One region of the Rahnella sp. JUb53 genome, then DNA from elsewhere that is predicted to be linked to it. Evidence: predicted binding sites of a transcription regulator. Region 1 holds the regulator's gene; the other holds the start of a gene.
What was found. Region 1 encodes sigma-54, which starts transcription at its own class of promoters, with help from an activator protein. Its sites were predicted from a motif close to GTTGGCACANNTTTCGCTNT; they were not measured.
Positions count from the first base shown of each region.

Region 1 (16,392 bases):
CGCGCCATTCGATTTCCGCCTCCGTGATTGCTGAACACGAAGGCGACATGGAGCGTGATTACGCCTATTCCATCGCCCGTAAGATGAGTGACCTGAAAGATCCGGAATGGGTTGGCGCAGAGTGCGCACGCCGCACCTTATCGCGTCTGGCACCACGTAAATTACCGACCATGCAGGCACCGGTGTTGTTCGCCTCCGAAGTGGCGACCGGCCTGTTCGGTCATCTGGTCGGGGCGATCAGCGGCGGCAGCATTTACCGTAAATCGTCCTTCCTGCTCGACAGCCTCGGCAAGCAAATCCTGCCGGAGTGGCTGACCATCGAAGAACATCCGCATCTGTTGCAGGGTCTGGCTTCCACGCCGTTCGACAGCGAAGGTGTGCGCACCGAGCGTCGCGATATCGTCAAGGACGGCGTGCTGCAAAACTGGCTGATGACCTGTTATTCCGCGCGTAAACTCGGTTTGCAAACCACCGGCCACGCAGGCGGTATCCACAACTGGCGCATCGCCGGTCAGGGTGATGATTTCGCCGGTATGCTGCGTAAGCTCGACAAAGGCCTGGTCGTCACCGAACTGATGGGACAGGGCGTCAGCGGTGTGACCGGCGACTACTCTCGTGGCGCAGCAGGTTTCTGGGTTGAGAATGGTGAGATTCAGTATCCGGTAAGCGAAATCACCATCGCCGGTAACCTGAAAGACATGTGGCGCAATATGGTCGCCATCGGCAGCGATATCGAAACCCGCAGCAACATTCAGTGCGGTTCCGTGCTGTTACCGGCAATGAAAATCGCCGGCGAATAACGCTTCCAAAGCAGCGGTCGCCCGATCGCTGCTGCTTCTTCCGCTACCATTCTTTACAAAAAATTCATGCCGTTTTCCTCTCTCTCAGCCTATTTTTATAAAGCCTTACAAGCAATGTCGTTTTATCTAACAAATAAATAACAATAGAGAGAAAGCTCATGCGTAAACAACTGATGGCGTTAGCGGTAGTCGCAATGCTGGGAAGCAGCACGGTGGCACTGGCGGCAGATTTAGAAACGGACATGGACACGATTGCTGATAACTACGGCAAGGTGTTGAAAACCAACGATCAGGCCGAACTGACTACCGGTCTGGCTAATATGAAAGCCGCTGCCGAAGACGCGAAAAAAGCCACACCACCGAAACTGGAAGGCAAAGCACCGGACAGCCCGGAAATGCAGGATTATCACAAAGGGCTGGATACGCTGATTGGCCAGATTGACAAGGCCTCCGCTTTAGCCAAAGCGGGTAAGATCGATGAAGCGAAGAAAGAAGCCGAAGGGTTCAAGGCGACAAGGAATGAGAACCACAAGAAGTTTAAGTAAGCAGATGACCGGTGTCTGAGCGGCATTCTCAATGCTGCGGGCGGTGAAAATTTCGGTTTCTCAATCGCGGGGATCACACGGCCTCTCGCGCCGAAACCGACCAAAGAGGGCTAAGACGAGCCCTCTTTGGAATCTCCACGTCTTAAACTGCGCGCTCCGCTTGCTGGCTATGTTTCAGATACCACCGCGACAGGCTGGAAATCTTGCCGCTGCGCGGTGCCTTCCTTTCGGGATTGCAGCCTAAGGTCTGCAACCTCTCACTCAGCAAGATTTCTGAATCGCCCGTGAGATCTTAAATTCAACGGCAAATTGTTTTATCTTTTAGATAAGTTTATTGGCGTGCTCAAAAATGGCACCGAATGAACGGCTCGAGACCTATGGCTCGAAGCCTGAAATGAGGGAATCGCGCAGCGATGACATTTTGCGCCACTCACCGATGCAGCAGAACATGTCCGTTGTGCCAGCGACAGCGCGCAGTAAAAAAGCGGAGGGAGATCCAAGAGGGAGAAAGCACTTCTCCCTCTTGGGCGGTTTCGGCGCTGCGAGTCAAGCGATCACCGCACGTGAGAAACCGAAACTGTCTCATTCTCAAGTAAAGCCGCCGTGCAGCGGCCTCTGCAAAAGAAAACCCTTAACGTCTCAACTCTCCCGCCGCTTCCGGCTGAAACAACAATTCCAGCACTTCAATCCGGCTATTCTCGCCATTTGGCATTTCCCACGTGATGCTTCCGCCTACGCGCAGCCCCAGCAGGGCGGCACCTAACGGCGCCATCACCGACAGTTGCTCGTTGCTGTCTTTGAGCGCAGCCGGATACACCAGCGTGCGGATGTGTTCTTCGCCGTCTTTACCTTCAGTAAAGCGAACCTTGCTGTTCATCGTAACCACGTCGGCCGGGATTTGCTCGGGTGGCAAAATCTCTGCGCGATCCAACTCTTCATTCAGTGCGTCGGCGACCGGGCTGTTGGCAAAAGCAGGTTGCGCCAGCAGTGTGTCCAGGCGTTCTGCGTCAAGTTCATTGATGATCAGTGTCGGTTTACTCATAACATTCTCCGTGGTTCCTTTTGCATCACCCGCTTCATGCGAGTGGGGTGCCGGTCGGCAAAAAATAACACCCCCGCGCGTTAACGCAGGGGTGTCAGTGATTTGCATGTGTTCTTTGATACTAGGCACTCTTAAGCGGAAATGAAAGCGTTGTGAGGGAATTAATCCGCATTGCGAAAAATCCGATTACCAGTGAAATACGCTGCTACAGACAGCAATATTCAGTGATATGCCGACTTAACTTTTCGTTTTGCGAATTGGATCTGCTCAGCTCATCGTATTTCCACTTTGAACTGGAAAAAGACCCACTACACAGGAAATCTTCCCGGAGTTAGGGTAAAGACAGACGAAATAAACGGCTGAAATAGTGAGTCAGGTAAGGAGAGAGGTAATCGCGAGTGAATAACGCAAGCGCATCTGTGAAAGGGATCGGGCGGATTGAATTGAAAGATGCTCCGGCCACAACAGAGCAAGTATTAAAAGATATTCAGACAATGCAAAGCGCGAAGAATATCTACACCACAGATGTTCAGTTGCAGATGTTAACGTCTCACGTAAAAGCCATGGTATTACGCGCCATTACCAGCGAGCCGTTACCTGAAGTCGAAAAAGATTTATTTGATGAAATATCTGCCGAATCCATGCAAATGGCAGAAGAAGTGGTCAGCTGGTTCGGAAATTTACCGATTGAGGAAGCCTATTTGCTCTCGGTGCATTTTGAAGTCGCAAGAGACAACGAACCGAAATAACTTTTTTAGAATACCGCGAATTAATTAATCTGGAGATGTGAATTATGGGACAAGTATTAGTTGTGATCGGCGACCGTTTAGGTAAAGGCCAGAAAGTGGCGGCAGGCGTGGAAGCAGCTGGTGGCAAAGCCATTGTTGTCCCGGGTATGGCAGCAGATATGAAACTCGGCGACGTGATGAAAGCAGAAGGTGCCAGCTTAGGTATTTCCTTCTGCGGCAGTGGCGGCGCGGGTGCGATTACCGCACAAAATAAATATGGATATAAAGCCAAGTACGGGATGCGCTCAGTGGATGAAGGCGTCACGGCAATTAACGAAGGCTGTCTGGTATTAGGGTTCGGATTTATGGATAAAGAAGAACTGGGTCAGCGTCTGGTTGAAGCGTTTAACAAGAAGTATGGTCAGGCGTAATGAAGCAACAATTAACCACGACAGTTCGGGTTGAAGGAAAAGGCGAAAATAAGGCTGCCGCCTTTTCTTCCGCACTGAGTCAGGTTCAGAGGACTGTTCTCAAATCTTCCGCCAATAATGTCTTGCTGCGTATTGAACCGCAGGACGTCAAGGTAATAAAAGCAGAAGAGTCAGTGAAAAGAGAAAAGTTTCTGTTCTTTTTTCTGGCCAGGGAAAGAAAGAGTTATTACGTGGCGTTAGACATTATCGTCAACCTGACTGTTATTAATACGGAACAGGTAGTTTTTGTCACGAAATAAAAACGTTAGCTATAAATGACAAGGATATACTGATGTTTTTAATTATTTTATTTAAGTCGCTTATTATCGGCGGACTGGTTGGCGTGGGCGTAGGTGCGGGTGCCGCACGTATGTTCCATGCGCCAACCGTGCAAGGAATGGGGGCTTTTCGTACACTTGGGGAATTAAACTCCTGTGAAGGCGATCCGGCTTCGCATTTCTCATTCGGTCTGGGCTTCTTCTTTAACGCCTGGGCATCTTCCGTTGCAGCAGGTTCTTTCACGCAGGACGTTGACCACCGCATTATCCCTCACTGGGCTACCGCGGCGCTGATGTTCAAAAACCGCAATGTCGCCGAAACCATGCATGATCCACGCAAGATGGCGATTGCCGGCGGCATCATCGGCATGATTGTGGTGGCCTTCCTCAACACCACCGCGTCCGCCGTTCCTCCGGCGTTACAGGTTACCGCGATTAAAGTGCTGGTACCGGCGGCCAACCTGCTGGTGAACACTGTCATGCCGGTGATTTTCTGGCTGGCGGCGATTGATGCAGGGCGTCGTTCCGGTTTCTGGGCCACCATTTTTGGCGGTCTGGCGCAGATGATCATGGGTAACGCCGTACCGGGTCTGGTGCTGGGTATCCTGATCGGTAAAGGCGTCGAAGAAAGCGGCTGGAACCACGTGACCAAAGTGATGATGGCGGCGATTATCGCGCTGTTCGTCCTCAGCGGTTTCTTCCGTGGTTTCGACGTCAAACTGTTGCAGTCATTCATGCTGGACGTCCCGACATGGCTGAACGGCATTCACAATTCACTCAGCGGTAAGTAAGGGAGCATGACAATGGAAGAACAAGCCAAACGTGGTTTCTGGTACGCCGAGTGGTCGTTCCCGATTTTTGTCGGACTGCTGTCTTCCGGCGTTTTCGCCGGGACACACATGTATTACCTGTACGGCATCGGCGCATTTAACGAAGTGGCGTTTGTGTCGATGTTGCGCTCGGGCATGGACACCGGTGTGTACGGCGCTGTGGCGGCCTTCGGTGCCAGCTTCCTGTTTGCCCGCATCATCGAAGGTTCACTGGTCGGTATTCTCGATATCGGCGGCGCAATCCAGACCGGTATTGGTCTGGGCGTTCCGGCGATGCTGCTGGGTGCAGGGTTTATTTTCCCGGTGGCGAACTTCGCCGCTTCGCTGGTCACCGGCCTGATCCTCGGTTTAGCCGTCGGTTACATCATCATTCTGGCGCGTAAATTCACCATCAATCAGAGCAATTCAACCTACGGCGCTGACGTGATGATGGGCGCGGGTAATGCCTCCGGCCGCTTCCTCGGGCCGTTGATTATCCTGTCAGCGATGGCGGCCTCGATTCCGATCGGTCTGGGTTCACTGCTCGGCGCACTGGGTTTCTATCTGTGGCAGAAGCCTATCACCGGGGGGGCGATCCTGGGTGCCATGATCCTGGGCGCTATCTTCCCGGTTTCATTGTAAGAACAGCAACATAGAAGAAAATCAGCAGTAAAGCGGGCGTCGGGAATATTCCTGACGCCCGGATTATGGAGAACGTCGTATGTATGACTTAATCATCCGGCAGGCATTACGCACAGACGGCAGCCTGACTGATATTGCAATTCAGGACGGCAAATTCGCCGCCATTGGCACGCTGGCAGCCGATGCCACTGCCCGCCAGACTCTCAATCTTCAGGGCAAGGTTTATGCCAGCGCAGGCTGGATTGACTCCCACGTTCACTGTTACCCCAAATCGCCGATTTATCATGACGACGCCGATCTGATTGGCGTCGCCTGTGGTGTCACCACTGTGGCGGATGCCGGCAGCACCGGCGCGAATGATGTCGACGATTTCTATCAGATAACCCGTGCGGCGAAAACCAACGTCTACGCGTTTCTGAATATCGCCCGCACCGGCATTGTCACGCAGAACGAACTGGCGGATATGACGCAGATCGACAAAGTCGGCGTGCGTGACGCCATCGCGCGAAATCCCGGTTTTATCATCGGTATTAAAGCGCGCATGAGCAGCAGCGTGGTCGGCCAGAACGGCATCAAGCCACTGGTGCGCGCAAAAGAAATTCAGCAGGAAAACGACGACCTGCCGCTGATGGTGCATATCGGTAATAACCCGCCGAACCTCGATGAGATCGCGGATTTGCTGACGTCGGGCGACATTATCACCCACTGCTACAACGGCAAACCGAACCGCATTCTCTCGCCGGACGGTGTGCTGCGCGATTCCATTAAACGTGCGCTGAGCCGCGGCGTATTGCTGGATGTCGGTCACGGCACCGCGAGTTTCAGTTTCGACGTGGCAGAACTGGCGATTAAGCAGGGCATTTTGCCGCACACCATCAGTTCCGATATTTACTGCCGTAACCGTATGAAGGGCCCGGTGCATAGCCTTGCGACCGTCATGTCGAAGTTCTTTAGCGTCGGTATGACCCTGACGCAGGTGATTGACTGCGTCACCTCACGCGCCGCTGACGCGCTGCGCCTGCCGGCTAAAGGCCGCCTGGAAGCCGGCGCTGATGCCGACCTGACCCTGTTCGAGCAGCGTTTTGCGCCACAGGTGTTTGTCGATTCCGAAGGACAGTCCGTGAAGGGCGAAAGTTTGCTGGTGCCTCTGGCCGCTGTGGTCGCGGGCGTCCCCCTGTTAACTGAAGAAGGGAAATCTGCTCATGTCTTCTGAACAATCTTTATATGAAAAATATGATTTAAAACAGGTTATTAACGCATCTGGTCGTATGACGGCGCTGGGCGTTTCCACGCCGCGCGAGGAAGTCGCCGCAGTAGTGAATACCGGTCTGAATCATTACTTCGAGATGAAAGATCTGGTGAATAAAACCGGCGCTTACATTGCGAAACTGCTGAACGTAGAAAACGCCGTGGTGGTGTCCTGTGCTTCCGCCGGGATCGCGCAGTCCGTAGCGGCGGTGATCGTCAAAGATGATGCGTGGCTGCTGGAAAACCTGCACGCCGCACCGCTGGAAATCCCGCACGATATCGTGCTGCCAAAAGGCCATAACGTGAATTACGGTGCGCCGGTGGGCACGATGGTCACCATGGGCGGCGGCAAAGTGGTGGAAGCCGGTTACGCCAATGAATGTTCTGCCGCGCAGCTTGCTGCCTGCATCACGCCGCGTACCGCCGCCATCATGTACATCAAATCGCACCACTCAGTGCAGAAAAGCATTCTGTCGGTAGCGGAAGCTGCTGAAGTGGCGCGTGCGCATAATCTGCCGCTGATCGTCGATGCGGCCGCAGAAGAAGACCTGACCTGCTACTACGAGATGGGCGCAGATCTGGTGATTTACAGCGGCGCGAAAGCCATTGAAGGGCCAACCAGCGGTCTGGTACTCGGCAAAAAACAGTACGTCGAATGGGTAAAACTGCAATCGGGCGGGATTGGCCGTGCGATGAAAGTCGGCAAAGAAGGCATTCTTGGCCTGACGCAGGCGATCGAAAGCTACATCACGCTGCCGAAAACCACCGGGCAGGAAATGGTCGACAAGATGACGCCATTTATCGCCAGCCTGAATGAAATCAACGGCGTTACTGGTCGCGTAGTCTGGGACAGCGCCGGACGTGATATCGCCCGCACGGAAATCACTTTCGATGAAGCGGTGCTGGGCTGGAAAACCAAAGACATTGTGGACGCCATGAAAAACGGCGATATCGCGATTTATTTCCGTGGCTACCGCGCCAACGAAGGCAAGATTGAAGTCGATGTGCGCAGCGTGACGCCACCGCAACTCGCCGTTGTCGCACAACGTTTTAAACAACTTTTTAGCGGAGAGAAAGCATGAAGCTGACCCCAAATTTCTACCGTGACCGCGTGTGCCTGAATGTGCTGGCGGGCTCGAAAGACAATGCCCGTGACATCTACGAAGCGGCAGAAGGTCATGTGCTGGTCGGCGTGCTTTCCAAAAATTATCCGGATGTCGCGAGCGCAGTGGCGGACATGAAAGAGTATGCCGCTCTGATTGAAAACGCGTTGTCCGTCGGTCTGGGCGCGGGCGATCCACGTCAGTCGCTGATGGTCAGCCAGATTTCTGCGCAGGTTCAGCCGCAGCACGTCAATCAGGTCTTTACCGGCGTCGGTACCAGCCGTGGAATGCTTGGGCAAAACGACAGCGTGGTCAACGGTCTGATTTCACCGACCGGTAAACCCGGCTTTGTGAAGATCAATACCGGACCACTGAGTTCTGCTTCTGCGGACGCCATTGTGCCGGTGGAAACCGCCATTGCACTGCTGAAAGATATGGGCGGCAGCTCGGTGAAATATTTCCCGATGGGCGGCCTGAAAACCCGCGATGAATTCGCTGCCGTGGCCCGTGCCTGTGCGGAACAGGATTTCTGGCTGGAACCGACCGGCGGCATCGATTTAGAAAACTTCGAGCCGATTATGAAAATCGCGCTGTCGGCGGGCGTGACCAAAATCATCCCGCATATTTACAGCTCAATCATCGACAGCGCATCGGGTAACACCCGTCCTGAAGATGTGAAAACCCTGCTGGCCAGCGTCAAAAAGCTGCTGGGCTGAGGGTTCTGTCCTTTCCTGCGCGGTAAGCCGTCTGCGCGGTTAAACACCCTGCATCTCTCAGCGACTGAGCGGGTGCAGGGTTCTCTCGTTTGTCTGATATCCCAAATTCTGAGGAAATGTATGAGAAACTGGTTTCTGATTTCAGGTTTAACCTCCGCGATGCTGGCAGTGTCTGCCATGCCGCTCTATGCAGCAGAAAAAACAATGACTTCGATGACTCCGCATTTTGCTTACGTCGGCACTTACAACCCGAACGGGGAAGGTGTTTACCGCTTTAAATTCGATCCGAAAACCGGCGCGCTGAGTGATAAAACGCTCGCCAGCCAGCTGCCGAATCAGGCGCAGATGGTGCTCAGCCACGACGGCAAAACGCTGTTTATCGGCAGTGAAATTGATAATTACAACGGCGGCAAACATGGCGCTGTGGCGGCCTACCGCATTGCACCGGAAGACGGCAGCCTGACGCTGATTAACCAGGTGGATTCGCAGGGTGCAGGGCCGGTGTATTTGTCGCTGACGCCAAAAGGTGACCATCTGCTGGTGGCGAACTACATCAGCGGCGTGGTGGCAGTGTTCCCGGTGGATGCCAGTGGAAAACTGAGCGAAGCAAGCAACAGCCAGCAGGATTCCGGTCCGGCGGGGGCAGGCAAACCGGCAGCGGCGGCGGAGGGTAGTTTTGCCATCAGCGACCATAACGGGCCGCACGCGCACATGATCGCCACCGATCCTTCCGGCAAATTTGTGTTCTCCACCGATCTCGGGCTTGACCGGATCTATCAGTGGAAGCTCAACAGCGAAACCGGCGTGCTGGAAGCCAACGATCCGCCGTTCATCAAGGCCTCTTCAGAAGGTGCAGGACCGCGCCATTTTGTGTTCCATCCGAACGGCAAAGTGGTTTTCCTGATCAACGAGGAAGCCTCGACCCTGACCAGTTATCGCTTTGATACCACCAAAGGCACGCTGACGGAGTTGCACAGCCTGTCATCGCTGCCGGCCGGTTTCAAAGGCACCAACTTTGCGGCAGGGATTGTGCTGAGCAAAGACGGCAGGCATCTGTACGTGGCGAACCGCCTGCATAACAGCATCGCGCAGATTAACGTGACCGGCGAAGGCGCAATGACCTGGAGTGATGAAACCTGGACGCGTGGCGATTATCCACGAACGCTGACGTTGTCACCGGACGGCAAATATATTTACGCAATGAATCAACGAAGCGATAACATCACCAGATTCAAGGTTTCTGGCGAAAACGGCAAACTGTCATTCGTTGATAATTATGTGGCTGTGGGCAGTCCGTCACAGATGGTGATCTTGCCCTGATAACGTACTGCGTCTGAACTAAACCTTCTGCGTGGAAACTTTCCCGGTGACTGCGCAGAGGGCGTATCCGCAATAATATGGAAGAACAATGGTGAGATTTCCCAATCAACGTCTGGCGCAACTGTTTGATGCGCTGCAAACCGAAACCCTTCCTCAGGATGAGCTGGCAAAACGACTGTCTGTGTCGACGCGCACGGTGCGTGCCGATATTACTGCGCTGAATGAAATCATCGCCGATTTTGGCGCGACCTTTGTTCACAGCCGTGGCAGCGGGTATCAGCTGCGGATTGACGATCAGACGCTTTTCTCAACGTTACAGCAATCGACGCAACGCAAACCGAATCCGACGCCGCGCACTGCCGCTGAGCGGGTGAAAACGTTGCTGATCCGCTTTTTGACCTCAGCTTTTTCATTGAAGCTGGAAGATCTGGCCGATGAATGGTTTGTCAGCCGGGGAACCCTGCAAAATGATATGGCTGAGGTGAGGGAGCATCTGGCTCGCTATCACCTGAATATCGAAACCAAGCCGCGCTACGGCATGAAACTGTTCGGTGCAGAACTGGCGATCCGCGCCTGTCTGACCGATCTGCTGTTCCAGCTGGATGCCGAGGAACAGGCGAATCCGCTGCTGAAGGCGGAAAGTCTGGAGCCGGAAGCGCTGGTCCCGCTGACACGCTTTATGCATCAGGTGCTGACGCAGTCTTCTGTTCAACTGACCGATGAGGGCGAGCAGTATCTGATCTTGTACTGCGCGGTGGCGATTAAGCGCATTACCGGCGGTTACCCGCTGACCGATTTTGATGCGGAAGACGGTGACCCGGCGGTGAAGCAGGTTTCCGTACGACTGGCAGCTGAGCTCAGAAATCTCGTCGGCAAGGAAATTCCTGCCTCTGAGGAAGCTTATCTGCGGGTGAATATCGCCGCACGCCGCGTGCAGAAAATCCTGCCGACCGACATTAACGCCGACGATGACGAAGCGCTGGTCGATTACATTCTGTCGTATATCAATTCGCACTATAACTATGATTTGCAGGGCGATAAGCAACTGCGTGCTGACCTACTGACGCACATTAAGACCATGATTACCCGGGTGAAATATCAGATAAATATCCCGAACCCGCTGCTGAACAATATCAAACAGCATTATCCGATGGCCTATGACGTCACGCTGGCGGCGGTCTCCAGCTGGGGAAAATACACGCCGTATACGCTGAGTGAAAACGAGATTGGTTTTCTGGTGCTGCATATCGGCGTCGGGCTGGAGCGGCATTACAATATCGGCTACCAGCGGCATCCGCAGGTGATGCTGGTGTGCGACACCGGCAATTCAACCATCCGCATGATCCAGGCGCAGATTAACCGTAAGTATCCGCAACTGGTGATGAAACAGGTGGTTTCGCTGCGTGATTACGAGCAGCTGGAGCATATCGACGAAGATTTTATTATTTCCAACGCCCGCATTACCGAGAAGAATAAGCCGGTGGTGGTGTTGTCGCCGTTTCCGACCGAATACCAGATGGAACAGCTCGGCAAGCTGGTGCTGGTCGACCGCACACGGCCTTATATGCTGGAAAAATTCTTCGACGAAAAGCACTTCATGATCGTCAACGAACCGATGACGCAGGCGGAGTTGTTCCGTCATGTGTGTTCACAGCTGGAAGAAGAAGGATATGTCGATCAGGCGTTTTACCCGTCAGTGGTCGAGCGTGAAGAGATTGTCTCGACCATGCTGGGCGAAGGGATTGCGCTGCCGCACTCGCTGGGACTGCTGGCGAAGAAAACCGTGGTGATTACGTTGCTTTCGCCGCAGGGCATTGCCTGGGGAGAAGGGGAAACCGCGCACGTGATTTTTCTGCTGGCGATCAGCAAGGCGGATTACGAAGAAGCGATGGCGATTTACGATTTGTTCGTGACGTTTGTGCGGGAACGCTCAATGAGCCGTTTGCTGAGCAGTGAGAATTTTGAAAGCTTCAAGGCCATTGCAATAGATTGTTTAAGCCGCATTTAATACGGCTCAAATAGTGCTTTAATTATTAGTCTTCGTCAAAACCTGAATTGATCAGATTTACCACTGCCGTCAGTGCCTGTTCTTCATCTGGACCGGTGGCTTCGATTTCGATTTTCTGACCTTTCGGGGAATCGAGCATCAGCAGCGCGATCACGCTGCTGGCTTCCGCTTCAATGCCTGTGCCGTTGCGCAGCATCACTTCTGATTCAAAGCTCTGCACCAGTTCAAACAACTTCATCGCCGGACGGGCATGCATCCCTAACCGGTTTTTGATTTCTACCGTTTGTTTTACCGTCATGATTTACGTTTTTCCAGCGTGCGATGGCGGGATTGCACGTTCTTCCCGCGGGAACGGAAATAGTCGGCCAGTTGCTCTGCGATATACACCGAACGGTGTTTACCGCCGGTACAACCAATGGCGACGGTCAGATAGCTGCGGTTGTTGGTTTCCAGCATCGGCAGCCATTGTTCAAGGTAGCTGCGGGTCTGGTAGATAAAGTTGTGCACTTCGGTATGACGGTCGAGGAACGCCGCCACCGGTTTGTCTAGGCCGGTCATCGGACGCAGTTTCGGATCCCAGTGCGGGTTCGGCAGGAAGCGTACATCGAACACGTAATCCGCATCAATCGGAATGCCGTGTTTGAAACCAAAGGATTCGAAGACCATCGTCAGCTCACGTTCGCGTTTACCCAGCAGGCGGGTACGCAGCATTTCTGCCAGTTCGTGAACGGACATTTCGGACGTGTCGATGATGAGATCAGCGGAAGAACGCAGAGGCTCGAGCAGATCGGCTTCTTCATCAATGGCACTTTCGAGGGAGAGATTTTTGCTGGAAAGCGGGTGCAGACGACGGGTGTCGCTGTAGCGGCGGATCAGCGTGTTGCGGTCGGCATCAAGGAACAACAGCTGCGGTGAGAAGCTCTCCGGCAGTTGTGACATCGCGTACTCATAAACTTCCGGGGTTTCCGGCATGTTACGCACGTCGATGCTGACGGCCGCTGACGTATTACGTTCAACGAGGGTCTGGGCAAGCTGCGGCAATAAAACCACCGGCAGGTTATCCACACAGTAAAAACCCATGTCTTCCAATGCCCGTAGGGCAACCGATTTCCCGGAACCGGAACGGCCGCTGACAATCATCAGCACCATGGTGTCACTCCCCTGGCATTCAGTGTTCAGAATTCATTTTCCCGGCACCGTACCGGGAATCAGCAATTTATTCGTTTTCAGTCATTATCTGGAACAGTTCTTCATCGCTCTGCGCACCACGAAGGCGGCGACACACTGTTTTATCAGCTAATTTCTTAGCCACCAAAGATAATGTATGTAAATGGGTTTTACATTGATCTGCCGGTACCAGCAAGGCAAAAAGTAAGTCTACCGGCTGATTATCGATGGCATCAAAAGCGATCGGTTGTTCCAGCTGAATGAACACGCCGACGGCACGTAACGTATCTTCTTCCAGCTTACCGTGCGGGATGGCGATCCCGGCACCGATCCCGGTGCTGCCCATACGTTCACGGGTCAAAATAGCGTCGAAAATCACCTGTGGCGACAAATTAAGTTGTCTGGCGGCCAGTTCGCTGATGATTTCCAGTGCGCGTTTTTTGCTGGCGCAATGAACGCCGCTTTTGGTGCATTCGGCATTAAGCACCGACGTTAATTGCATTGCTATATCGTTGATCATGTCATCTTTCACTTTTGCGCTGTTTCACCCTTAAAGCTATATCGGCTCGTTTCCCGAAGGTCACAAGCCGATGCCCGAAGGTTTGTAGCACAGGGTTGGCTACATGAATGTCAGTGCTGTTTCAGTTTGTCTTTATGTTTATTCAGCTGGCGGGCCAGTTTATCAACCAGTCCGTCAATCGCTGCGTACATATCCTGATGTTCCGAGGTGGCATGTAACTCGCCTCCATTCACATGCAAAGTCGCTTCGGCAACTTTTTGCACCTTTTCCACGCTCAACACCACATACACCTGATTAATCCTGTCGAAATACTGCTCTAGCTTGGCCAGCTTCGACGTGATGAACTCTCTCAGGGGATCCGTGATCTCAATGTGATGTCCGGTAATGTTGAGCTGCATAATGTCTTCCTTCTCTGTTGAGGTCAAACTAACTGTTTACGTTGGTTTGAGGGCGGGATGGACAAAGACTCTCGGTATTTGGCGACGGTTCGTCGTGCAACCATAATTCCCTGATCGGAAAGCAGGGTCGCTAACTTACTGTCACTGAGCGGTTTTACAGGATTCTCCGCTGCGATTAATTTCTTCACCAGCGCCCGGATGGCGGTTGACGATGCCTCGCCGCCGCTGTCTGTACTGACATGGCTGGAAAAGAAATACTTCAGTTCGAAAATGCCACGCGGGCTGTGCAGAAACTTCTGCGTCGTGACGCGTGAAATCGTCGATTCGTGCATTTCTACGGCGCTGGCGATATCAGCCAGCACCATAGGTTTCATAAATTCTTCACCCAGTTCAAAGAACGCCTGCTGCTGCTCAACGATACAGCGCGTGACTTTCAACAGCGTGTCGTTACGGCTTTCCAGGCTTTTGATTAACCATTTGGCTTCCTGCAGGTTGCTGCGGATAAACTGCCCGTCGCTGTCGCTGCGTGCGGAATTCCCCATCGCGGCGTACTGCTGGTTAATCTTCAGACGCGGAATGCTGTCCGAATTGAGTTCAACCGTCCAGACTCCTGACACTTTGCGCACCAGCACATCCGGGATCACGTATTCAGATTCGCCGGTATTGATCGACTGGCCCGGACGCGGATCAAGAGACTGGATCAGGAGCATCGCTCCTTTCAGTGTATCTTCTTTTAACCGGGTTGATCGCATAAGTGCGCGGAAATCATGGTTCGCCAGCAAATCCAGATGTTCGCTGATGATAAGACGGGCTTCGGTGATGAAAGGCGTGTCGGTCACATACTGGGAAAGCTGGATCAGCAGGCAGTCGCGCAGGTCGCGCGCGGCCACGCCGACCGGGTCAAAACGCTGTACGCGTTTGAGCACGGCTTCCACTTCGTCCATCGTGACGTTTTCATCCCCGATGCTTTCCAGAATGTCGTCAAGAGAAACGGTGAGGTAACCGGTGTCATCGACCGCATCGACAATGGATGTCGCAATCGCCGCATCAGTATCTGAGAACGGCGTCAGCTCGACCTGCCACATCAGGTAATCCTGAAGGGTCTGGGTGGTTTCACCCTGATAAATCGGCAGCTCGTCGTCGCTGTAATCATTACCGGTGCCGGAAGGCGTGCCCGCGGTATAGATTTCATCCCAGGTCGCATCCAGCGGCAGCTCTTCGGGCATGTCTTTTTGCTCGAGTGCTTCGCGGGTATCTAACCCTTCGCTGTCGGTGGCTTCTACCGAGTCGATTTCTTCATGAAGGTCGGTTTGTTCCAGCAGAGGGTTGCTCTCCAGCGCAAGTTGGATCTCCTGTTGGAGCTCAAGCGTGGACAATTGCAACAGGCGGATGGCCTGTTGTAACTGTGGAGTCATTGCCAGTTGTTGGCTGAATCTGAGTTGCAAACCTTGCTTCATATCTTGGCTTTATTTCCGTTGATGAGTGAAAACGGCAACACTTCTGTCAGAGACGGCCTGTTTCATTTTAAAGTGAAACAGGCACGGTTCCGGCGGCACAGATCACAGACGGAATTCTTCACCAAGATAAACGCGTTTAACTTGTTCATCAGCAAGAATATCGGCTGGCGTGCCGTGGGCGATTAACTTGCCCTGACTGACGATGTAAGCGCGTTCACACACGTCGAGCGTTTCGCGAACGTTATGGTCGGTGATCAGTACGCCGAGGCCACTGTCACGCAAATGCTCAATGATTTTTTTGATGTCGATAACTGAAATCGGGTCAACACCGGCGAACGGTTCATCCAGCAGAATGAATTTAGGGTTCGCCGCCAGCGCGCGGGCGATTTCAACACGACGGCGTTCACCACCGGACAGTGACTGACCGAGGTTATCGCGCAAATGAGAAATATGGAACTCTTCCATCAGTTCATTGGCGCGATCGTTACGCTGTTCTTTGTTCAGATCGTCGCGGATCTGCAACACGGCCATCAGGTTATCAAACACGCTGAGGCGGCGGAAAATGGACGCTTCCTGAGGAAGATAGCCAATACCGCGACGGGCGCGGGTATGCAATGGCAACAAGCTGATGTCTTCGTCATCAACGATAATACGGCCTGCATCACGCTGCACAATGCCGACGACCATGTAGAAGGTCGTGGTTTTACCGGCACCGTTTGGCCCTAATAACCCGACGATTTCGCCGGAGTTGACCATCAGGCTGACATCTTCAACGACCTTGCGGCCTTTGTAGGCTTTTGCCAGATTCTCTGCGATTAATTTAGCCATAAAAATCAGTTACTCTTTTTGGTCGGCTGGCCCGCCGCTGCAGGTGTTTTCTGTTGCAGCTGCGAAGGAACCAGAACGGTCGTCACACGGTTGCCTTTATCACTGAAGGCTTCCATTTGCTGTTTCTGCACCAGATACGTAATACGGTCGCCTTTCACGTTGCTGTCGAGCTGTTCAAGGTAAGCGTTACCGGTCAGGGTCACCAGATCGTTTTCCACTTCATAGCGGACTTTCTGCGCATGGCCTTTTACCGGCTTGCCGTTGTCCTGCATCTGATAGAAGGTCACCGGGTTACCGTAACCTTCAACCACTT
Region 1 is NZ_SLYT01000007.1:128,728-145,119, forward strand. It holds gene pmbA (metalloprotease PmbA) at 1-800, shown strand, start outside; gene cybC (cytochrome b562) at 959-1,345, shown strand; gene rnk (nucleoside diphosphate kinase regulator) at 1,977-2,387, opposite strand; gene EC840_RS17105 (PRD domain-containing protein) at 2,786-3,136, shown strand; gene EC840_RS17110 (SFCGS family glycine-rich protein) at 3,181-3,546, shown strand; gene EC840_RS17115 (DUF4312 family protein) at 3,546-3,845, shown strand; gene EC840_RS17120 (DUF4311 domain-containing protein) at 3,878-4,654, shown strand; gene EC840_RS17125 (DUF4310 family protein) at 4,667-5,314, shown strand; gene EC840_RS17130 (amidohydrolase/deacetylase family metallohydrolase) at 5,394-6,527, shown strand; gene EC840_RS17135 (DgaE family pyridoxal phosphate-dependent ammonia lyase) at 6,517-7,644, shown strand; gene EC840_RS17140 (KDGP aldolase family protein) at 7,641-8,381, shown strand; gene EC840_RS17145 (lactonase family protein) at 8,502-9,701, shown strand; gene EC840_RS17150 (PRD domain-containing protein) at 9,790-11,709, shown strand; gene npr (PTS phosphocarrier protein NPr) at 11,735-12,007, opposite strand; gene rapZ (RNase adapter RapZ) at 12,004-12,858, opposite strand; gene ptsN (PTS IIA-like nitrogen regulatory protein PtsN) at 12,926-13,408, opposite strand; gene hpf (ribosome hibernation promoting factor) at 13,507-13,794, opposite strand; gene rpoN (RNA polymerase factor sigma-54) at 13,818-15,251, opposite strand; gene lptB (LPS export ABC transporter ATP-binding protein) at 15,354-16,079, opposite strand; gene lptA (lipopolysaccharide ABC transporter substrate-binding protein LptA) at 16,085-16,392, opposite strand, start outside.

Region 2 (16,392 bases), on a different contig from region 1:
CGCTGGTGATGAGTACGCTGATTGACGTGCAGTGGAAAGCGCGGCTGTTTGATCATCTTATGAAGCTGCCGCTCGATTACTTTGAGAAGCGCAAACTGGGTGATATCCAGTCGCGTTTTACCTCGCTCGACACACTGCGTACGACGCTGACCACCAATGTGGTGAACAGTATTATCGACGGTATTATGTCGGTCGGATTGATCGTGATGATGGTGCTGTACGGCGGCTGGCTGATTTGGGTGATCCTTGGCTTTACAGCGATCTACGTGGTGTTCCGTCTGACCACATACAACGCCTATCGTCAGGTTTCGGAGGAACAAATCGTCAAAGGTGCCCGTGCCGGTTCGCACTTTATGGAAACGCTGTACGGCATCAGCACGCTGAAAGCACTCGGTTTATCGAAAGCACGCGCCAATTTTTGGCTGAATCTGAACATTGATAACGCCAATGCGACAGTGCGTAAAACCAAGTTTGAAATGATGTTTACCGGCGGTAACACACTGATTGCCACACTCGATCAGGTGGCGCTGCTGTGGCTCGGCGCGACGCAGGTCATCGACGGCCATATGACGCTCGGGATGTTCGTGGCGTTCAATACCTATCGCGGGCAGTTTTCCGAACGTGCGGCCAATCTGCTGAATATGGTGTTGCAACTGCGGATGCTTTCCCTGCACCGCGACCGTATCGCGGATATCGCGCTGACCGACACCGAAAAATCGCTGCCGGAGCGTGAATTGCTGCGGGCGGGCGAAGCGGCGTCGCTGGATGTCCGGGATCTGGTGTTTCAGTACGACAGCCTTTCCGCGCCGCTGATCAACGGCCTGAATCTCTCGGTCGCGGCGGGAGAAAGTGTGGCAATCACCGGACCGTCGGGGCAGGGCAAAACCACGCTGATGAAAATCATGACCGGTCTGCTGACGCCAACTGAAGGCCGCATTCTGATCAACGGCATGGATATCACCACCGCCGGGCTGAACAATTACCGCAGCTGCATTGCCTGTGTGTTACAGGATGATACGTTGTTCGCCGGTTCCATTGCCGAGAACATTGCCAGCTTTGATGAGCAGAAAGACGAAGCGCGGATTATCGACTGCGCCCGCCGTTGTAACATCCACGACGATATCGAACGCATGCCGATGGGTTACGAAACGCTGATCAGCGAACTGGGCGGCAGTTTGTCCGGCGGGCAGAAACAGCGGGTGCTGATTGCGCGTGCGCTGTACCGCCGTCCGGCAATTCTGTTCCTCGATGAGGCCACCAGCCATCTGGATCTGGACAACGAAATGCGCATCAATCAGGCGATCAGCGAACTGGATATAACGCGGATATTTATCGCCCACCGTCCGTCTACGATTGCCTCAGCAGATCGCGAGATCAAGCTCGGTTAAATCCTTCCTTCAGGCGATCCCTGTTCCGGGATCGCCTTTCCAAAATGCGGCCTCTGTTACATCTCCTCACGGAAAGTTCATCATTTGTTTAAAAGTTATTATAAAATGCTGCCTCCATCGTCTGACGGCGCTGCCATGCCTCCTGCCGTCTGAACTGTCTGCACTCCTGTTTCTTAAAAAATTTCAGTGCAACAGACTAATTTTTAGGAGTTTTCATGTCGAATCAGTTCCCGAGCTCACGCCTTCGCCGCCTGAGACAGTCCGAATCCCTGCGCACTCTTTTTCAGGAAACTGAATTTAGCGTCAACGATCTGGTACTGCCGATTTTCGTAGAAGAAGAGACCTCTGAATACGTACCGATCGAAGCTATGCCCGGCGTGCTGCGCATTCCCGAATCCCGCCTGGCGTTTGAAATCGAACGTTACGCCCGCGCCGGTATCCGCTCGGTCATGACTTTTGGTATTTCGCATCATATGGATGCCACCGGCAGTGACACCTGGAACGAAAACGGTCTGGTCGCACGTATGGCACGTATCTGTAAAGACACCGTGCCTGAAATGATCGTCATGTCCGACACCTGTTTCTGCGAATACACCTCGCATGGCCATTGCGGCGTGCTGCACGACCATGGCGTAGATAACGACGCGACGCTGATTAACCTCGGCAAACAGGCCGTAGTTGCTGCCGCAGCAGGTGCAGATTTCATTGCGCCATCCGCTGCACAGGACGGTCAGGTACAGGCCATTCGCAGCGCGCTGGACGAAGCCGGTTTCATCGATACCTCGATCATGGCCTACTCCACTAAGTTTGCGTCATCCATGTACGGGCCATTCCGTGAAGCGGGCGGCAGCGTGCTGAAAGGCAACCGTAAGCAATATCAGATGAACCCGATGAACCGCCGCGAAGCCGTGCGCGAATCACTGATGGATGAGCACGAAGGCGCCGATGCGCTGATGGTGAAACCCGCTGGCGCGTATCTGGATGTGATCCGCGATATCCGTGAAGCCTCCCGTCTGCCACTGGCGGCGTATCAGGTCAGCGGCGAATACGCGATGATCAAGTTCGCGGCACAAGCCGGTGCCATTGATGAGCGCGCCGTGGTGCGTGAAAGCCTGGGTGCGATCAAACGTGCGGGTGCAGATATTATCCTGACCTATTTCGCCATGGATATTGCTGAAAACGGGCTGTAATCCCCTTCATCCTTCAAACCACCTTGCTGCGACTCGAATGTTTTCGGGTTTGAGAACGGTGTTCAAAGCATAAGAAACCGGGCCTTCGCCCGGTTTTTTTATGCCCACGCCGCTGAACCTGACGTTGCGCGGTATATGCGCAGACCACATCTTCATTATTTAATAACAGCAGCACATTAAAATAATACTTTCTTAAAATGAATCACTTCACCATTAATACGCAAAGTTTAAGCAATTAAGTTTTCATACAAAGAATAAGGTTTTATTGCTGTTAAATTACCGACTTATGTAACTTAAGAAAATGAGTTTTCCATTAATTAATTTTTATAGCCTGCCGATACTCCATGTGCTTCACATACAACTGTTTTTATAAAAATAATGGAGAGCCATGAAAATGTTTATGAAATATTTTGAAAATCTAAAAGTCGGGAAAAAATTAGCATTTGGTTTCGGACTTATCTTATTGCTAAGCATTGCAGTTACTTTATGCGGTATTAAAAATCTGAATGATATTTCCATCCGGGCAGACAAAATAAGCCAGCTGAAAGTAATAACTGACCAGTTTGCTATGGCAAAAGCTGAAAGACTGGAATATGTGAAAACGCATGATGAAAAATACATCGCCATGAATGAGATGAACTTGCAGCAGGTTGATAAGAAAATTGAAAGTCTCAGGTCGCTTCAATGGGATACAAAGCACCTGGAGATGCTTAATGACATGTCAGAAGTCATGAAGACGTATCGCGATAAACGTGCTCAAACTGTCCGCGAGACACAGCAACGTGATCTTGTTGTCAGTCGTTTTGTGCTGACCCGTGAAGAGTCAACAATCAAAAGTTTGGCGCAGTCCTACGCACAAGATCCGACGCGCGCAGCCACCGCGACAGCATTAGCTGATATTGTCCGTCACATCGACGGTGTGGCGACGCGTGTGAAACTTCTCCAGTTTGAGAATACTGATGAGTCACTTAACGCTTTAACAGGTTTTATGATTGAATCGATTCAGCAAATGAATGCCGTCAAATCCCAGCTAAATCCGGCGGATGTCAGCGCACTTGAAGACGTTGAACGCTCGGTCTCGGCTAAAAAGGAGAGTGCCAGTGATTACCTGCGTTCCTATATTGCTGAGCAGGAAGCGACTCAGCTGCTTGCAAAAGCAGGCGGCAAGCTGACGACCCTGAGTGACAATATCTTTGAATCGGAACTGAGTGCGGCTCATGACGATATTAGAAAGGCAGTGATATGGATGGCTTCACTTTTGGGGGCCGCCGTCTTGTTAAGTATTGGCATTGCGCTGATCATTTCCCGCCAGATTGTGAAGCCTCTGGCTGACACGCTTGAGGTTGCGCGACAGATAGCGCGCGGTGATTTAAGAGCTCATCTCAATACCACGCGTCGTGATGAACTGGGCGAACTGATGCAAGCAGTAGATGAGATGAACACCGATCTTCGCCGTATCATCGGTGATATTCGTGCCGGCGTGACGCAGGTAAGCCATGCCTCCGCAGAAATTGCGGCAGGAAATAATGATTTATCCGCACGTACTGAGGAACAGGCGGCTGCGCTTGAAGAAACGGCGGCCAGCATGGAGCAGTTAACGGCGACGGTTAAACAGAACGTAGACAATATTCATCACACCAGCCAACTGGCGGGCAGTACTTCGGAAACGGCGAACAAAGGCGGGCAACTGGTCTCTCATGTGGTGAAAACGATGAATGAAATCACGGCGAGCTCAGCAAAAATTGCTGACATTACAACGGTAATTAACAGCATCGCTTTTCAGACCAATATTCTGGCTCTCAATGCGGCCGTTGAAGCGGCGCGTGCAGGAGAACAGGGGCGGGGATTTGCTGTGGTGGCAAGTGAAGTGAGAAGTCTGGCGCAACGTAGTGCTCAGGCTGCAAAAGAGATAGAAGGTTTAATTGGTGAATCGGTAGAGCGAATTAATGCAGGGTCAGAGCTGGTAGAACAGGCGGGAACCACCATGCATGACATTGTGACTAAAGTGGCTAACGTTACCGAAATACTTAATGAAATTACGCAGGCATCGGATGAACAGAACAGGGGAATATCTCAGGTAGGGCAAGCCATAGTGGAGATGGACAGCGTGACTCAGCAAAACGCGGCCCTGGTGGAAGAGTCTTCTGCTGCTGCTAATGCGCTGCGGGATCAGGCACAAAATCTGGCGTCGTCTGTTTCGCGTTTTATTACTGAGTAATTTTATCCTCAAAACAGTCGTGTTATTACGGGCCGTTCAGGTACCTATAGCATGACTGTTTTATTCAGCCCGCCGTGTAATTCATCGGTCGGGCTGTCGAAAAAATGTAATTCCCATCGGTCACGCCTACTTCTTCACAATGCCCGCGATATCATTGGTGTTCATCAGATGATAATCGCCGTTCATGTCGGTGTAGCTGGTCATGCCGGTATCGCGGTCACGGTCGGGTTCACCGTGGGCGAAAAACTGGTCGCCCGCTTTGGTGTTGATCACATAATCACTGGCACAGCCTGATAATCCCATGGCCAGCACAATCGCCGTCAGGCAGGATAATTTCTTCATTGTTCAGTCGTTTCCTGTTGCAATCATCTGACCGCATTACAAAACAACCCGCCGAAAGAAGCAAAGAAAAAATATATCAACGGATTAGCCGTGGGGCACTTAACGTTACATTTTGGTGCAGGGCGTTCCGGTATCGTTATTTTCCTATTCTTTTCAGCACCAGTGCGGTGCGATGTGATCCCGTCGTTGTTTCTGCGAGTTCTCCGCAACGCCTGACAGGCGCTATCTATACTCACATAACCGTAACAATCACAGACGTCGGGTAACACTGGCAGATATTTTGCTTAAGTTTCTTACCTTTGATGTTGTCCGCCAGCGGTGGACAAACGGGATCTCCCCTCCATTGGCTTGTGCTTTAAATTTCAGATTTTCAGATTACGACTTTGCGTTGGTGTTTTTGCTGCATGCGTTGCCCATAACCCGTTTGCATAAACTCAGTCCTAAGGATCATGATGATGTCGATGAAATTTATGAAAAGTCCTCTCTCTCTTTTACTGGCTGGTTGTCTGGTCACGGCCTTCTCCGCGCGTGCGGATATTGTGATTGGGGTTGCCGGTCCGTTCACCGGTCCGAATGCCACTTATGGTGATCAGTACTGGCATGGGGCGACTCAGGCCGCCGAAGACATTAATGCCGCAGGCGGGATCAACGGCGAGAAAATCAAACTGGTTCAGGGTGATGATGCCTGCGAGCCAAAACAAGCCGTCGCGGTGGCTAACCGGCTGGTGGATCAGGATAAAGTGCAGGCAGTGGTCGGACATTTCTGTTCATCCTCTACCATGCCAGCGTCTGAGGTGTATAACGACGCCGGGATTATCGCCATCACGCCGGGCTCAACTAACCCGCAGATCACTGAACGCGGCATGAGCGATATGTTCCGTATGTGTGGGCGCGATGACCAGCAGGGGCTGGTGGCCAGCGATTACATCATCGACAAACTGAAAGCCAAAAAAGTGGTCATCATTCACGACAAAGATACCTACGGACAGGGGCTGGCAGATGCCACCAAAGCAGCGCTTAACAAACGCGGCGTGAAAGAAGTGATGTATGAAGGACTGTCGCGCGGCGAAAAAGACTTTAATGCGCTGGTTACCAAAATCAGTGCGCAGAAACCAGATGTGGTGTTCTTTGGCGGCTGCCATCCGGAAGCCGGTCCGTTAGTTCGCCAGATGCGTGAGCAGGGCGTTCAGGCGACGTTCTTCTCCGGTGACTGTATCGTCAACGAAGAAATGGTCACCGCTGCCGGCGGTCCGCAATACACCAATGGCATTCTGATGACCTTCGGCAAAGACCCGCGTCTGATCCCGGACGGCAAAGCCGTCATCGATAAATTCCGCGCTAATAAATTCGAGCCGGAAGGTTACACCCTCTATTCCTACGCGTCCGTGCAGGCCATTGCCGCCGCCTTCAAAGCCACCGGCGGCAGCGATTCTGCCAAAGCCAGCGCGTGGCTTAAAGCCAACAGTGTCGATACCGTCATGGGTAAAAAGGCCTGGGACAGCAAAGGCGACCTGAAAGTCTCTGATTACGTGGTTTATAAGTGGGATGACAAAGGCAAATATCAGGAAGTTAAGGAATAACTCATTTTGATTTGCCAGTTCTAATCTGTGTCAGACCGCGCCCTTAGCCAGGCGCGGTCACAAAAAGAGACTGCGTATTTATGGATTCATTCTTCCTGCAACAACTGTTTAATGGCATTACGCTCGGTGCTGTCTACGGTCTCATCGCCATCGGCTACACCATGGTTTACGGCATTATCGGCATGATCAACTTTGCTCACGGCGAAGTGTATATGATTTCGGCTTACCTCTGCGCTATCGCGCTGGCGCTGCTTTCCTTCTTCGGGCTGCACTCTTTTCCGCTGCTGATCCTCGGCACACTGGTGTTCACCATCGTGGTGACCGGCGTTTACGGCTGGGCGATTGAGCGCATTGCCTACAAACCTCTGCGAAATTCCACGCGCCTTGCACCGCTGATTTCTGCTATCGGCATGTCGCTGATTTTGCAGAACTACGCACAAATCAGTCAGGGACCGCGACAGCAGGGCATTCCTACGATGTTTGATGGCGCGCTGCGTTTTCATATCGGAGACAGCTTTGTCCAGATGACCTACACCAAACTGTTCATTCTGGTGGCGTCCCTTGTCGGCATGTTGGTTTTGTCGTGGATTATCAGCAACACCAAACTCGGTCGTATGTGTCGCGCGGTACAGCAGGACAGAAAAATGGCCTCAATTCTCGGCATCAACACCGATCGCATTATCTCGCTGGTCTTTATGATCGGCGCGGCGATGGCGGGGCTGGCAGGTGTACTGGTCACCATGAACTACGGCACTTTTGATTTCTATGCCGGATTTATCATCGGCATCAAAGCCTTTACCGCAGCGGTACTCGGCGGGATCGGATCGTTACCGGGCGCGATGCTCGGCGGCCTGATACTGGGTATCGCCGAAGCGCAGTTCTCGGGCATGGTGAATTCCGATTACAAAGACGTGTTCTCTTTTGGATTGCTGGTGGTGATCCTTATTTTCCGCCCTCAGGGCCTGCTGGGCCGTCCGGTCGTGACGAAAGTGTGAGGGAAATAAAATGACGACACAAACTGCTGTGAGCGGCGGATTTTCGCTTAAACGCTGCCTGCTGGATGCCATTTTCGCCGGACTGGTGGCGTTGATTATTTTCGGACCTGTGGTCGGCGTGGTGCTGGACGGCTATAGCTTTAACTTTCATTCCCAGCGTCTGATCTGGATTATCGCCGCTGTCATGCTCGGACGTTTTTTGCTTAGCGCTTTTCTGGAAACCGCAGCCGGACAGAAAACGCGTGCGCGCTTCGAATCCGACAGCGCGGGTGTATACGTCCGTCCGCCGGATCACAAAAGCAACCTGCGCTGGATATTGCCTCTGCTGATTGTGCTGGCGATTTTCTTTCCGTTTGTTGCCACCAAATACATTCTGACCGTCGCTATTCTGGGGCTGATTTACGTGCTGCTTGGCCTCGGGCTGAATATCGTGGTTGGTCTGGCCGGGCTACTGGATCTGGGATACGTGGCCTTTTACGCCATCGGCGCCTACGGACTGGCGCTGGGATATCAGTATCTCGGCCTCGGATTCTGGTCGATGCTGCCGCTGGCCGCCGTGATGGCCGCACTGGCCGGGGCTTTGCTGGGCTTTCCGGTGCTGCGTATGCATGGCGATTATCTGGCGATTGTGACGCTCGGCTTTGGCGAAATCATCCGGCTGGTGCTGACTAACTGGTTGTCGTTCACCGGCGGCCCGAATGGCGTTTCCGCGCCACCTCCGACGTTTTTCGGTCTGGAGTTTGGCCGACGGGCGAAAGAGGGCGGCGTGCCGTTCCACGAGTTTTTCCATCTGACTTACAACCCGAATATGAAATTTATTTTCATCTACGCGGTGCTGGTTCTGGTGGTGTTGCTGGTGCTGTTTATCAAACACCGCCTGACCCGCATGCCGATTGGCCGCGCGTGGGAAGCATTGCGCGAAGATGAAATCGCCTGCCGCGCAATGGGTCTTAATCACGTACTGGTTAAGCTTTCGGCGTTTACACTTGGCGCTTCTACTGCCGGTATCGCGGGCGTGTTTTTCGCTACCTATCAGGGATTTGTCAACCCGACGTCTTTCACCTTCTTCGAATCTGCGCTGATCCTCGCCATTGTGGTGCTGGGTGGGATGGGCTCGACCATCGGCGTGGTGCTGGCGGCATTTGTACTGACCGTCGCGCCGGAACTGCTGCGCAGTTTTGCCGAATACCGCGTGCTGCTGTTCGGGGTGTTAATGGTGGTGATGATGATCTGGCGACCACGCGGGTTAATCCGCATCAGCCGCAGCGGGTTTGCCGCGCGTAAAGGAGTCGCGCCATGAGCGAAGCGTTAGCGGATAACAATATTCTGAGTGTCGAACATTTGCGTATGCATTTTGGCGGGATTAAGGCGCTGAACGATGTGAACCTGGCGGTAAAACGCGGCTCGATTACCGCGCTGATCGGCCCGAACGGCGCAGGGAAAACCACGGTATTTAATTGCCTGACCGGTTTCTATAAAGCGTCCGGCGGCAATATTCTGCTCAATACCCGCCGCCGCACTACCAACGTCATTCAGGTGCTCGGTCAGAAATTCCAGCCGGATGACTGGATAAAACCGGCACAGCTGGGAAAACGAATTTTCTACAAAATGTTTGGCGGAACACATCTGGTGAACCGCGCCGGACTGGCGCGTACTTTCCAGAACATCCGGTTGTTTCGTGAAATGTCGGTGATTGAAAACTTGCTGGTCGCGCAACACATGCAAACCAACCGCAATCTGATCGCCGGTGTGCTCAATACTCCCGCTTATCGCCGTGCGGAAAATCAGGCGCTGGACCGGGCATTTTACTGGCTGGAAGTGGTGGAACTGGTGGATTGCGCCAACCGGCTGGCGGGCGAGATGTCTTACGGTCAGCAACGGCGTCTGGAAATTGCGCGGGCGATGTGTACCGCGCCGGAGATGATTTGCCTCGATGAACCGGCTGCCGGTCTTAATCCGGTAGAGACGCGAACGCTGAGTAAAATCATCCGTTTTCTGCGCGATCACCACGACATTACCGTCCTGCTGATTGAACACGATATGGGCATGGTGATGGAAATATCCGACCATATTATCGTGCTCGATCACGGCGATGTAATTGCCGAAGGCTTGCCCCATGCCATTCAAAATGATGAGAAAGTCATTGCCGCCTATCTCGGTGCTGATGAAGACGACGAGGTCAGTTTATGAGTGACGCGATGCTGGAGTTTCGCGATGTGAATGTGTATTACGGGGCGATTCAGGCGTTGCAGCAGGTTTCGCTGCAGGTGAATCAGGGAGAAACCGTGGCGCTGATTGGCGCGAACGGAGCCGGAAAATCCACCTTGCTGATGTCGATATTTGGCCAGCCGCGCGTGCAGAGCGGACAGATTTTATTTCGTGGCGAAGATATCAGCCGTAAATCGACGCACTTTGTGGCCTCTGCGGGTATTGCGCAGTCGCCGGAAGGGCGGCGGGTTTTTCCGGACATGAGCGTCGAGGAAAATCTGCTGATGGGCACCATTCCCATCGGCAACAAATATGCCGCGGAAGATCTGCAAACCATGTTTGACCTCTTTCCGCGTCTTAAAGAGCGGCGAAAGCAACGGGCGATGACCATGTCCGGCGGTGAACAGCAAATGCTGGCGATTGCCCGTGCGCTGATGAGCCGCCCCAAATTGCTGTTGCTCGACGAGCCCAGTCTGGGGCTGGCGCCGATCATCGTAAAACAGATTTTTCAGACCCTGCGCGAACTGGCGCAAAGCGGGATGACTATCTTTCTTGTGGAGCAAAATGCGCATCATGCACTGAAGCTGTCTGATCGCGGATACGTCATGGTTAACGGGCAGATCCGCCTCAGCGGTACGGGGGATGAACTTTTGCATAATCAGGAAGTGCGTAAAGCCTATCTGGGAGGAATCTGATTTTTCATTATCAAAGCCCGCAATACCGTGTATCGCGGGCTTTCCCGCCAACTATTTTTCGCATTTTCAATCTCCCTCCACATTTCGCTCATACTAATCGGCTATCATGCAATTCTTACCGAAAAGTGACGGCGCCGTTAAATTTCTGAGTTATCATCCGCAGCCGGTCGTCAATAGTTTGTAAAAAGTCAGTTTTTTAGGACAAATCAGTGACCTGACGCAGTGTTAAGGCGTTGACCCTCTCAGGGCAACAGGCTATATAGCGCTATCCGTTTTTGGCATGACATTTTCCTGTCTCAGGGATGAAGTGAATGACAACTCAGTCATTCGCTCGATGAGTTGAACCGTCGGCGCTGCCCGTAAAGCGGCAGAGAAGGGTCGCAGAGTTTATTGTTTTAATCAGACAGGGTGCTGAAATGGCTTCTGAGATAATTTCATTTATTTTATTTCTTTCCTCAATTTTCCTCTACGTCACAAGGGCGTCGGCCAGCCGCGTCTGGTTTTCGCTGGTGCTGTTTTTCCTCGGCCTTTACGTCATCCTGAATGTCATTCTGATTGGCAGTAATTACTTCACGGGTGAAGGCATTACGGATGCGGTGTTATATACCGTCACCAGCAGCCTGAAGGGCGCAGGCCTGAATAAATATATCCTGCCATTCATTGGCTTACTGACCGGACTGATTGCTGTTTTCGCATTACTGGCATGGGGACTCAAACAGCGCCGTGCCAAAAACAGCAGCGTCATGTACAGCGTGCTGGCCGTAGTGCTTGCCGTGTTCTCAGTCGGTTCAACTCAGGCATTCCAGAATATCTCCCGCCTGGTAAAAACGCAGATCTCCGGTCATGGCGCCGATTTCGATACTTATTACAAAGTGCCGGAAAAAATCGTTAAAGGCGCAAAAAAACCAAACCTGGTTTATATCTATGGCGAAAGCCTCGAACGGACCTATTTTGACGACAAAGTGTTCCCGGGGCTGACGACTGAATTAAGCCAGCATAAAGCGCAAAGTATTGATTTTACGAATACCAAACAGGTGCCGGGTACCGGTTATACCATCGCCGGCATGGTCGCTTCACAATGTGGTATCCCACTTTTTGCGCCTTTCGATGGCAATGCCTCCAGCGCGCTGGCGACCTTCTACCCCGAAAACGTCTGTATTGGTGATGTGCTGAAAGGCGCGGGATACACTAACTATTTCTATCAGGGCGCAGAACTGGCGTTTGCCGGTAAAGGCACCTTCCTGAAATCTCACGGCTTTGACCATCTTTATGGTTACAACGAATTGCGTCCGACCGTCGCTGACCCGTCTTATAAAAATGACTGGGGCTGGTATGACGATACGTTGCTGGAAGAGGTTTACAAAAAATTCGTGACGCTGAGCAAGGAAGGCAAGCCTTTCTCGCTGTTTACGCTGACTGTCGATACCCACCATCCGGACGGCTTTATTTCGCGCGGTTGTACCCGCAATGAATATAAAGTGAACGGTAAGGCTAACCAGTCGCTGAGCGCGGTTTCCTGTAGTCAGGAACTGATTGCGGCCTTTATCGATAAAATTAAAAAATCTGGTTATTACGATAACACCATCATTGTGGTGTCTTCCGATCATCTGGCGATGAACAATACGGCGTATAACATTCTCACCAAACAGAATCGTAAAGACCTGTTCTTCGTGATGGACGGACGTCATCCGGCAGCTGCCGATCAGAATGCGGCGAAACGCAGCACGCTGGATAACGGCGCTACCGTGCTTGATATCATGGGCGGTGATAACTTTATCGGCCTCGGGCGCAGCGGCATTTCGGCCACTTCGATGACCGCGCAGTTCCTCAACATTGATGACAAAGTGAATGCCTGGAAACCGGCGGTTATCAAACAGTGGGGCTTCCCGAACAGCATTAAAAATTACGCAGTGAACACCAAAGACAATACCTTCACATTCTCCGGCATGACCATCAAAACGCCGTTTATCCTGAAGGTCACCGGCGACAAAATTGAACCCATGTTTGACGTTTATCTTTCCACGCCGCTGAAAAAACAACTGGCGGGGCTGGCGACCAGTGACAACTTTGTCTGGGTGGATAAATGCTACGAAATGGGGCGCGTCTGGGCACCGGAGTTGTCGCTAAACACCGGTCTGTGCGTGGCGTCCGGTAACCTCGGAGCGAAGCCGTCTATCGTGCAGGTCACCGGTGCTACCTTCAAAGGGAAAGTCGATTTTGCAAAAGACACGTCAGGCAGCAATGCAATTTATCAGCAAACGCTGAAAACCCTGAATATTGATGATGAAGCGACGCGATACCAGTCTCCGGCCATTGCCTTTATGGTGCCGGGTTTACCAGAGCAGGTGAAAGCGATTACCGGTGTTTCGACAGTAGAAAACTGGGGACGCTGGTCGGATGCTAATCTGGCACCTTCGGTGAAAATTGATTACGTCAAACCGCTGCCAACCACATTTGACGTAGTGATCCGCGCACGTGCTTACGGCAATAACATTGATAAACCGGTCTCCGTGCGCGTGGGCGATCAGGAACAGTTTGTCACCTTCGGCGATCAGGACGGCATCGTGAAAGTGCAATTCACTAACCCTGAAGCGGCGCAGAGTATTGTCATCACGCCACCGGCACCGACCGAGCCCACCGAAGGCACCAGCGGCGGCTTCCAGCCACGTAAACTGGGCATCGGGATGGTGTCTCTGGAAGTCCAGCCGGTTGAAGAGCCGCAATCTTAAAACGCGCTTGTGATGCCTTTCTGCTGAACATGAAAACCCGCCTCGGCGGGTTTTTTATTGCCAATGTTCTGTCCTTGCGTCTAAAGCTTTTTTATCGATTTACTATCCCATTTCAGTTATTCATTTTCAGAATAACCTTCGCTAAAACAATATTATAAAGAAATAAGCCGATGGGTATACTCGCCAAATTCCTGCACTGAAACACAGCTGTGTGCAGGCCTCTCATCACACTTTTGGGGATACTCTATGCGCAAGACATTTAACAACTCTAAGACCCGTATTAACCGTGCATTTTTGCTGGCCGCGACTTCAGCCGCCATTCTTTCCGCCAGCGTTCTGGCGCCGCTGAGCGCAGCACATGCCGCCGACAAAACGACCATTAAAGTCGGTATTATCAGCGGAGAAGATGAAGATGTCTGGCGCGAAGTGGTTAAACAGGCAGCCGCGAAAGGGCTGACCGTCAAACCGGTTATTTTCAATGATTACAATCAGCCGAACGAAGCGCTGCAAAACGGGGAAGTGGATGCCAACGCCTTCCAGCATCAGCCTTTCCTCGACAATCAGATCAAAGTAAATCACTACAATATCGTGCGCGTGGGCGATACCGCCGTGTGGCCAATCGGTTTGTATTCCAAAAAAGTAAAATCAGCCGACGAACTGAAAGAAGGCTCGGTGATTGGTGTGCCGAACGATCCGTCGAACGAAGCGCGCGGGCTGATCCTGCTCCAGCAATCTGGCGTCATTAAGCTCAAACCCGGTGCCGGTATTTTCGCGACAACCGCGGACATCACTGAGAACCCGCGCCATGTGGTCATCAAAGAGCTGGATTCCGGCATTATTGGCCGTTCCGTACCTGATTTAGACGCGGCAATTGTCAACACCGACTGGGCGCTGAAAAGTGGCCTGACGCCTGCGGACCGTATCGCGCAGGAGCCGGTAAAAGGTAACCCTTACAATAACTTCATCGCGGTGAAAACAGAAAATGTTAACGAGCCATGGGTGAAAACGCTGGTCAGTGCTTACCAGAATGATGCCGTCAAACAGGAGTTTGATAAGGTTTATAAAGGCACCGGCTTGACGGCCTGGTAAGGATGTAAAGCATGACGATCCTCTCTGAAACCGGCGCGCAATTTACCGCGACGCCTTCAGATAACGACGATGCCCGCCCGGTGAACGCCGGGCTGTTTACAGACACCGGCAGGGACGTGGCGCACGCAGGCACGGAGAATGTCGTGCGTCTGCACCGCGTCAGCCGCCAGTTTGGTACGACGCAGGCGCTGAAAGAGGTTTCGCTGACGGTCCGGCGGGGCGAAATCCTCGGCATTATCGGACGAAGCGGAGCGGGTAAATCGACGCTGATCCGCTGCCTTAACGGCCTCGAGCAGCCTGATGAAGGCGTGATTGAAATCGAAGGGCGTCCGATTACCGGCCTCAGCGAAAAAGCCTTGCAGGCTGTGCGGAGCCGCGTCGGAATGGTATTTCAGCACTTCAATTTGCTCTCAGCCAAAACCGTTGAGCAAAACGTTGCGTTGCCGCTGAAAATTGCCGGATACGATAAGGCACGGCGTCAGGCGCGCGTCGCCGAATTGCTGGCGCTGGTCGGGCTGGAGGACAAAGCTAAAAACTATCCGGCGGCTTTATCCGGCGGGCAGAAACAGCGTGTCGGTATAGCCCGCGCGCTGGCAGCCAATCCGGCGCTTTTGCTCTGCGATGAAGCGACGTCTGCGCTGGATCCTGAAACGACGCGTTCGATTCTGGCACTGCTGCAATCGCTTAATCAGAAACTCGGTATCACCATTTTGCTGATCACACATGAGATGGAAGTGATCAAAAAAATAGCGCATCGCGTGGCGGTGATTAATGTCGGCGAAATTATCGAGGAAGGGCCGGTGTGGCAGGTATTTGCGCATCCGCAATCCCCGCTGACCCGAACGTTGTTGCAGGGTTTGCTGCCACAACTGCCGGAAGCGCTGGCCGAACGCTTGTCAGCGGTACGTCAGGGCGAGGCGATTTATAGCGTTCAGTATGCCGAACAGGGCAGGCAGGGCGAAATCCTCACGCAGATGGCGACCGCTTTACCGGGCAAATTTCGCCTGATTCAGGGCGGTGTCGATCATATCCAGCATTACGCCGTCGTGCGTTTCTTCTTCTCAGTGCCGGCGAACGATTCGGCGTCTGAGCAGGTTGTTTTAGACTGGCTGCAACAGCACCAGGCCACTGTGGAGCTGACAGGTTATGTCTCCGGTAATGATTGATTTGCTGATTAACGCCATCGAAGAAACGTTATTGATGACCGCTATATCCGGGCTGTTTTCACTGATAGCCGGTTTGCCGCTGGGTCTGATTCTGGTGATGAGCAGTCCCGGTGGAATTGCCGAAAATCGCTGGGTTAACCGCTCGCTCGGTCTGGTCATTAACGGATTCCGTTCGCTGCCATTTATCATTTTGCTGGTAGCACTGATCCCGGTTACCCGTTTTCTGGTCGGTACGTCTCTCGGTACCTGGGCGGCGATTGTGCCGTTGTCGATCACGGCAACGCCGTATTTCGCCCGTGTGGCTGAAGTTTCGTTGCGGGATGTCGATCGCGGTCTGATTGACGCGGTTCGCGCGATGGGAGCCAGCAAATTGCGTATTGTCTGGGATGTGCTGATCCCTGAAGCGTTGCCGGGGATATTGTCCGGATTTGTCGTCACGCTGGTGGCGCTGATTGGTGCTTCGGCGATGGCGGGAGCTATCGGCGCTGGCGGACTGGGCGACCTGGCAATCCGTTACGGCTATCAGCGTTTTGAAACGGTGGTGATGATTGAAGTGATCGTCGTACTGATTGTGATGGTGTGTGGCATTCAGTGGCTGGGAGATCGTGTTGTGGCGCGCGTCGACAAGCGTCATTAACAAAGCCGGTCGTCAGCGTATGGCGACCGGCAGGTTCAGGGTTTACATTTCAGTGCGTGAGCGCCAGCGTTCACGAGCCATAAAGCCTTTCACTCCGGCATCCAGGAACGGGCGCGGCGGCAAATAACTGGCGCGCCCGATGCCCTGCATATCGG
Region 2 is NZ_SLYT01000001.1:373,541-389,932, forward strand. It holds gene EC840_RS01825 (peptidase domain-containing ABC transporter) at 1-1,388, shown strand, start outside; gene hemB (porphobilinogen synthase) at 1,604-2,578, shown strand; gene EC840_RS01835 (methyl-accepting chemotaxis protein) at 2,967-4,796, shown strand; gene EC840_RS01840 (YgdI/YgdR family lipoprotein) at 4,923-5,138, opposite strand; gene EC840_RS01845 (branched-chain amino acid ABC transporter substrate-binding protein) at 5,594-6,718, shown strand; gene EC840_RS01850 (branched-chain amino acid ABC transporter permease LivH) at 6,799-7,713, shown strand; gene livM (high-affinity branched-chain amino acid ABC transporter permease LivM) at 7,724-9,013, shown strand; gene EC840_RS01860 (ATP-binding cassette domain-containing protein) at 9,010-9,903, shown strand; gene EC840_RS01865 (ABC transporter ATP-binding protein) at 9,900-10,616, shown strand; gene opgB (phosphatidylglycerol--membrane-oligosaccharide glycerophosphotransferase) at 11,033-13,345, shown strand; gene EC840_RS01875 (MetQ/NlpA family ABC transporter substrate-binding protein) at 13,592-14,434, shown strand; gene EC840_RS01880 (methionine ABC transporter ATP-binding protein) at 14,446-15,600, shown strand; gene EC840_RS01885 (methionine ABC transporter permease) at 15,581-16,237, shown strand; gene EC840_RS01890 (FAD-binding oxidoreductase) at 16,280-16,392, opposite strand, start outside.
Region 2: a site for sigma-54 is predicted at 5,406-5,425, ahead of EC840_RS01845 (branched-chain amino acid ABC transporter substrate-binding protein). Genes of this name have one in related genera too.